3 regions of the Rhodococcus wratislaviensis genome follow, and region 2 is predicted to be linked to each of the others. Evidence: riboswitches for the same ligand, from Rfam matches in the RefSeq annotation. Region 2 holds a riboswitch; each other region holds the start of a gene.

Region 1 (2,261 bases), 2.2 Mb from region 2:
GCGACATCGTCCCCGGTCTCCAACTGGCCCACCGCGGCTTCCAGCAGGGCATCTTCGTGGCCGAGGAGATCGCCGGGCAGCGCCCCGACCCCATCGACGAGACCGGCATTCCGCGGGTCACCTACTCCCACCCCGAGGTCGCGTCCGTCGGGTTGACCGAGACCGCGGCCCGGGAGAAGTTCGGCGACAAGGTCGAGACCGTCACCTACGACCTCGCCGGTAACGGCAAGAGCCAGATCCTGAAGACGTCGGGGGCGGTCAAGCTCGTGGTGGCGCCGACCGGGGTGGTCGTCGGCGTGCACATGGTCGGCGACCGAGTCGGCGAGCTGATCGGTGAGGCGCAGCTGCTCTACAACTTCCAGGTCGACGCCGCGCAGGCGGCGAAGTTCGTCCACGCCCACCCCACACAGGGCGAGGCGCTCGGTGAGGCGCTGATGGCGGTGGCCGGCAAACCGCTCCACGTCCACGTCTGACCCCCATGTGAGTGGCAAAGTGTGCTGGCGCACGCTTTGCCACTCACATGGGGTGTTCGGCATGCGAACGCGCACTGGCGATTTCCGACCAGGAACTGTCGAGTTAACACGCCGGAACGGTGAAGTCATGCTTTCGTAATACGTCTGCGGAACAGTACGTCCCGAGTCAGTTCGATTCGGAACCATCTCGATGGTTTCTCCCTATGAACCTGGCTGGAGAGTTCCGGGACCGCGTCCCGGGCGCCGAAGGAGCAAGTACCCACAAACTCTCAGGCACCAGGACAGTCAGGGTCGGGAACTCTGGAGAGCAGCGTGTCGCCTGTAACGGCACGCTCACCGACGGGGCACGATGACCACTCCCACGAGTGTGTCTCCAAACTCTCAGGTTACGGAACAGAGCGGGTGTCAGCCGAGGTGATCCACCGGATCACCCTCACATCGCTCGAGCAATCGGTTCACCGGTTACTCACTCTCCCTGGGAGATCCATGAATGTGACTGCTAGTGGGACATCCACGAACATCATGGCTGTCGCCAACTCACCTGTTCTCTGGGTGGCCGTTGCCGGCATCTTCGTCGTCATCGTCGTGCAGTCGGCGATCTACATGACCGCGGTCCGCAAGGTGGCACCCGTCGCGGACATGTCGCCGGAAGACATGAAAGTCTCGTTCCGCTCCGGCGCCGTCTCGGCGATCGGACCGTCCCTGGCGGTCTGCCTCGTCGCGATCGCCCTCCTCGCTCTCTTCGGCACGCCCGCGGTGCTGGCCCGCATCGGCTTGATCGGCTCCGCCGCGTACGACGTGTCCGCGGCCAGCATCGCCGCCGACTCCATGGGCGCGAAACTCGGCGCCGACACGTACACCCAGAACGTGTTCGTCGTCGCCTTCTTCGCCATGAGCATCGGCGGCGTGATGTGGATGCTGTCCGCGCTCATCCTCACTCCACTGCTCAAGCGGGGCGACGCGAAGATCCGCACGGTGAATCCGGCGTTGATGGCGGTCGTCCCCTCAGCCGCTCTGATCGGCGCGTTCGCATCGCTGGGCTTTCAGGAACTGACGAAGTCCAGCTACCACATCGTCGCGTTCGCCGCCTCCGCAGTCGCGATGGGGATCTGCCTCTTCGTCGCCCGCACGTTCGGCAAGAGCTGGCTCCGCGAATGGGGACTGGGCATTTCGATCCTCGTCGCCCTCACCGTCACCTACCTGGTCACCTCCTGATTCACGACTCGCACGGAAAGGACTTTTCGATGACTACCGACGAAGCCGTAACAGTGTCCACCGGCGCGCGTGAACTCGCCGAATTCGACAAGACGACATCCCGCTGGGGTCGTATCACGATGATCGCCGGGTTGCTCCTGTCGATCGGTGCGCCTCTGTACCTGGTGTTCTCGGGTGAGGTGGACGTCACGGCGGGCCAGTTGTGGACCGCGTTTGCCGCGGTGGCCGGGACCTTCTTCATCATCTGGCTGGTCGAACCCCTGACCTATTTCCCCATCCTCGGTCCGGCCGCGATGTACCAGGCGTTCATGATCGGCAACATCGCGAACAAGCTGTTGCCCGCCGCGCTGATCGCGCAGACGAACATCGGAGCCAAACCCGGATCCAAGCGGGCCGAACTGGCTGCGGTCCTGGCGATCTGCGGTGCCGCGATGGTGCACCTCGTGTCCCTGGCCGTGTTCGTCGGGCTGCTCGGCACCTGGCTGATCAGTGTGATTCCCGCCGACATCGTGACCGTCACCCGTTCCTACATCCTTCCCTCGGTCCTGGGGGCGGTCCTCGTGCAGGCGATCG
Region 2 (2,261 bases):
CCGTCGGCGTCGACGGAGACGCCCACCAGACGGCCGGGGAGTTGACGTGCATGCTTGGTGTGCACGGCGAGGTAGCCGGCGTGCGGGCCACCGAAGCCCATCGGGACACCGAACCGCTGCGTGGTGCCGAAGCAGGCGTCGGCCCCGATCTCGCCGGGCGGGGTGAGGAGGGTGAGCGCCAGCAGATCCGCCCCGACCGCGACCAGTGCGCCGCGCTCGTGGGCGGCGGCGATCACGTCGGTGTAGTCGACGATGCGACCGGACCCGCCGGGCATCTGCGCGAGGACACCGAAGAAGTCACCGTCCGGGAGGCCGGCGGACAGGTCGGCCACCACGATCTCGATGCCGAGCGGCTCGGCCCGGGTCTCGACGACGGCCAGCGTCTGCGGGAACAGGTCGGAGTCGACGACGAACCGCGGGGACTTGCTCTTGCTCGCCCGGCGCAGCAGCGTCATCGCCTCGGCGGCGGCGGTGGCCTCGTCGAGCATCGACGAGTTGGCGACCTCCATGCCGGTCAGGTCGGCGACCATCGTCTGGAAGTTGAGGAGGGCTTCGAGGCGGCCCTGGCTGATCTCGGGCTGGTACGGCGTGTAGGCCGTGTACCAGGCCGGGTTCTCGATGATGTTCCGGATCAGGACCGGCGGGGTGAGGGTGTCGTAGTAGCCGAGACCGATCATGGACGTCGCCACGGTGTTCTGCGCGGCGAGTGCGGACAGTTCGGCGAGCGCCTCGTGCTCGGATACCGGTGCGGGCAGTGCGTCGAGGCCGTCGGCGATGCCGCCCGTGACCCCGTCCAGGATGACGGCGGGGACGGCCTTCGACGCGAGGTCGTCGAGCGAATCGGCTCCGACCAGTTCGAGAATGTGCGCGAGTTCCGCAGCGTTCGGGCCGACATGACGATCGGCGAATGTACGGCTTCCAGCGTCGATCACGACAACTCCCAAGCAGTTCGGAGGATCAGGACACGCCCCGCGTAGCGGAACGTCCCTCCCCCTCTGTCGCCTGCTCGAGTCGAGCGCCTGAGAGATTCGGTACCGTCGTTCGCGTGTGAAGACGGCCCTTTCCCCGTGGGCGGGTGGGTGCTCCCACCGCTTTCCAGAGACGTCGGAGCCCGCACGGTCCTGTCTGCCTGAGAGATTGACGGGGAGGTGTTGCTCCTTCGGCGCCCGAACTCCCGCACACACGATGTTTCTGTGCTTGCAGTGCCCGGAACTCTCCCGCACGGCGTCGACGCACCGCCCAGTCTATGTCACGGCTGCAGATGGCGGCGCAGGCAGCGCCGCCGCCGACGGATACGGGCTAGCCTGTCTTGCGGCTCGCTCGGTTCTTGCGCCGCGACGCCAGTTCGTCCTCGGGGCTCTGCTCGCTCTCGCCGCCGTCGGCGCGCTCTGCCGGGAAATCGGCGATGGTGCCGGTCAGTTCGCGCATCGCACCGCTCACCGCGATACCGAAGACACCCTGCCCGCCCTGGAGCAGATCGACGACCTCTTCCGGGGACGTGCACTCGTAGACCGTGGTCCCGTCCGAGAAAAGTGTGATCTTGGCCAAGTCCCGCACTCCGCGCTTACGGAGGTGGTCGACGGCCACTCGGATGTTCTGCAGGGATATTCCGGTGTCGAGCAGACGCTTGACGATTTTGAGGACGAGGATGTCTTTGAACGAGTACAGCCGTTGGCTGCCCGAGCCTGCTGCGCCACGAATGGACGGCACGACGAGGGATGTGCGAGCCCAGTAATCGAGCTGGCGGTAGGTGATTCCCGCGATCTGGCAGGCGATGGGGACGCGGTATCCGACGAGGTCGTCGGGCACGGAATCGTCCGGGAAGAGGCCCGGTTGGATCTCCTCGGAGCTGAATTCGGACTCGGCAACGTTGTCGCCGGGCGCAAGATTCAGCGCATTCTCCTGCGGCCGATCTCCCACTGACTACTCCCTCTCGCATGTTGCACTGAACCCGACGATCAGTGCGCCTGTGACGCGCGTCGCCAGTGTCCGCGGCACAGCCGCAGCACATCGGGCGGCGCAAGCGCCACCAGTGACATCGAGCTAGTCCGTACCCTGAACCTACTCAGCGTACGCCCGATACAATCTGCAGGGCAGAAAATCACTGCACCGAACGCTATGACTCCGAAGAGACCGGGTCAACGCAACGCGCCGGGAGAACGTCAACCGTTACCGCGCCCGAGGCTTTTCTGCAGGTGCACATCAGCCGTCAGTGGCCTTGAAATCGTCCGGCGACACGGACTCGAGGAATTCCTTGAACT
Region 3 (2,261 bases), 2.2 Mb from region 2:
CCACATTGTGCGCCAGTACTTCCGGGCGGGTGCCGAACACCTCGCGTAGCTGCGCGGCGTCGGCAGTGAAATCGGGGATCAGCAGTTCGACGCCGGTACCCGGGCACAAGTCGTGAATTTGCCGCACCGTCTCGGCGTACAGCCAGGCGCCGCCGTCCGGCAGATCATCGCGGGCCACGCCCGTGACGGTGGCGTATCGAAGGCCCATGGTCTGTACCGACTCCGCGACCCTCCTGGGCTCTCCCCGATCGAGTGCGGCGGGACGGCCGGTGTCGATCTGGCAGAAGTCGCACCGCCGGGTGCACTGGCTTCCGCCGATGAGGAACGTCGCCTCACGGTCCTCCCAGCATTCGAAGATGTTGGGACACCCGGCCTCCTGGCACACGGTGTGCAGGTTCTCGCGTTCGACGAGGGCTGCGAGTTCCCGGTATTCGGGGCCCGTCCGCATCTGCACCTTCATCCACGACGGTTTGCGTTCGACCGGGGTCTTTGCGTTGCGGACTTCGAGGCGGAGCAGTCGGCGGCCGTCAGGGACTGCAGTCATGTGAACTCCTAGGACCGGTCGAAACCGGTCGGTATGCGACGTCGGGCCCGCGCGGTGGACAGCGCGGCACCGGGAAGGGTGAGCGGGGAGAGCGAGCACACATCGACAACCGTTGCGGCTGCAAGCATCTGGGCTCTGGTCGCCCGGCGTGTGCGGTCACGTCGGAGCGAAGATGCATCGAGGATGCCAAACGACGTGGACTTTTGGCAAGACCGTCGGTCCGAGGAGACAAACCCGGGGCTCCTGTGTACTGTTTGGCCAATCACAACTGAAGACGCCGTTGACGCGCAGCGGGAGAACCTCCGTCTCGGAGGCGCCGTAGGAGCAACTTCCTCCCCGGGAATCTCTCAGGCCCCAGTACCGCAGCGCAGAGGCAACTCTGGAGAAAGCGTCGGCCGTACGGCCGGAACTTACCGAAGGTGAAGAGCACGCCGCAGTTGCGGTGCGCCCAAACTCTCAGGTTTCAGGACAGAGCGGGGAGGTGCCCCCTTGTCGATGTCCGGTGCGGTCCGGACTCAACGAAACCGGAGTCACCTCGTGCCAGCAGAAACCCGCACCGCCACTCATGGCGTGCCCCTCACCAGCGACTTTCCCTCGCGCCACATCGGCCCGGACGCCGACGCGTCCCGGCGCATGCTCGGCACCCTCGGCTACGACACCCTGGCGAACCTGATCGACAGCGCGGTGCCGGAGCAGATCCGAAGCTCACAGCCCCTGAGTCTGCCCGCGGGGCGGTCCGAGCAGCAGGTGCTCGCCGATCTGCGGGCCCTGTCGGAGCGCAACGAGACCCGCGTCCAGATGATCGGTCTCGGATACTCCGACACCGTCACGCCCGCGGTGTTGCGGCGGAACATCCTGGAGTCCCCGGCCTGGTACACGGCCTACACCCCGTACCAGCCGGAGATCTCCCAGGGCCGGCTGGAGGCGCTGCTGACGTTCCAGACCGTCATCGAGGATCTCACCGCGCTTCCCCTGGCCGGCGCCTCGCTGCTCGACGAGGCAACCGCCGTGATGGAGGCGGTGCTGCTGATGCGGCGCGCGAACAAGCCGAAGGCCGCCACCAACCGCGTCGTCCTCGACGCGGACTGCCTGCCGCAGACCCTGGCCGTCGTCCGGGGACGAGCGAAGGCGGTGGGCATCGAGGTGGTGGTCGCGGACCTGTCCGGGGAACTGCCCGACGGTGACATGTTCGGGGTGGTCTTCCAGGCGCCCGGGGCGAGCGGCGCGGTGCGCGACCTGGCTGCGATGATCGCCGCGGCGAAGGCGCGTGGTGCGTTGACCACCGTCGCGGCGGATCTGCTGTCGCTGACGATCCTGACGCCGCCCGGCGAGCAGGGCGCAGACATCGCGGTCGGGTCGGCGCAGCGTTTCGGTGTGCCCCTGTTCTTCGGCGGACCGCACGCCGGCTACATGGCCGTGCGCGGCGGACTCGAGCGCATGCTGCCCGGCCGCCTCGTCGGAGTATCCGTCGACGTCGACGGGAAGACCGCCTACCGGCTGGCGCTGCAGACCCGCGAACAGCACATCCGGCGTGACAAGGCAACCAGCAACATCTGCACGGCGCAGGCATTGCTCGCCAACGTCGCCGCGATGTACGCCGCATACCACGGCCCGGAAGGGTTGCGCGCCATCGCGAACCAGGTGCACGCCCACGCGACGACCATCGCCGGCAGCCTCCGCGCCGCCGGTCACACGATCGTCCACGACACCTTCTTCG

Evidence for each region. A riboswitch is a leader RNA that binds a small molecule or an ion and turns the genes downstream of it on or off. The one in region 2 is predicted to bind glycine.
Region 1: another riboswitch for glycine. It lies ahead of WKC72_RS08285 (DUF5058 family protein); the one in region 2 lies ahead of gcvP (aminomethyl-transferring glycine dehydrogenase).
Region 3: another riboswitch for glycine. It lies ahead of gcvP (aminomethyl-transferring glycine dehydrogenase); the one in region 2 lies ahead of gcvP (aminomethyl-transferring glycine dehydrogenase).

What each region holds. Positions count from the first base shown of each region.
Region 1 is NZ_CP150488.1:1,857,300-1,859,560, forward strand. Features, by position in the region: gene lpdA (dihydrolipoyl dehydrogenase) at 1-473, shown strand, start outside; glycine riboswitch at 677-768, shown strand; glycine riboswitch at 772-872, shown strand; gene WKC72_RS08285 (DUF5058 family protein) at 996-1,688, shown strand; gene WKC72_RS08290 (hypothetical protein) at 1,718-2,261, shown strand, end outside.
Region 2 is NZ_CP150488.1:4,020,152-4,022,412, reverse strand. Features, by position in the region: gene gcvP (aminomethyl-transferring glycine dehydrogenase) at 1-932, opposite strand, end outside; glycine riboswitch at 1,107-1,230, opposite strand; gene WKC72_RS18545 (MerR family transcriptional regulator) at 1,300-1,920, opposite strand; gene WKC72_RS18540 (bifunctional nuclease family protein) at 2,203-2,261, opposite strand, start outside.
Region 3 is NZ_CP150488.1:1,853,717-1,855,977, reverse strand. Features, by position in the region: gene lipA (lipoyl synthase) at 1-544, opposite strand, end outside; glycine riboswitch at 826-917, shown strand; gene gcvP (aminomethyl-transferring glycine dehydrogenase) at 1,115-2,261, shown strand, end outside.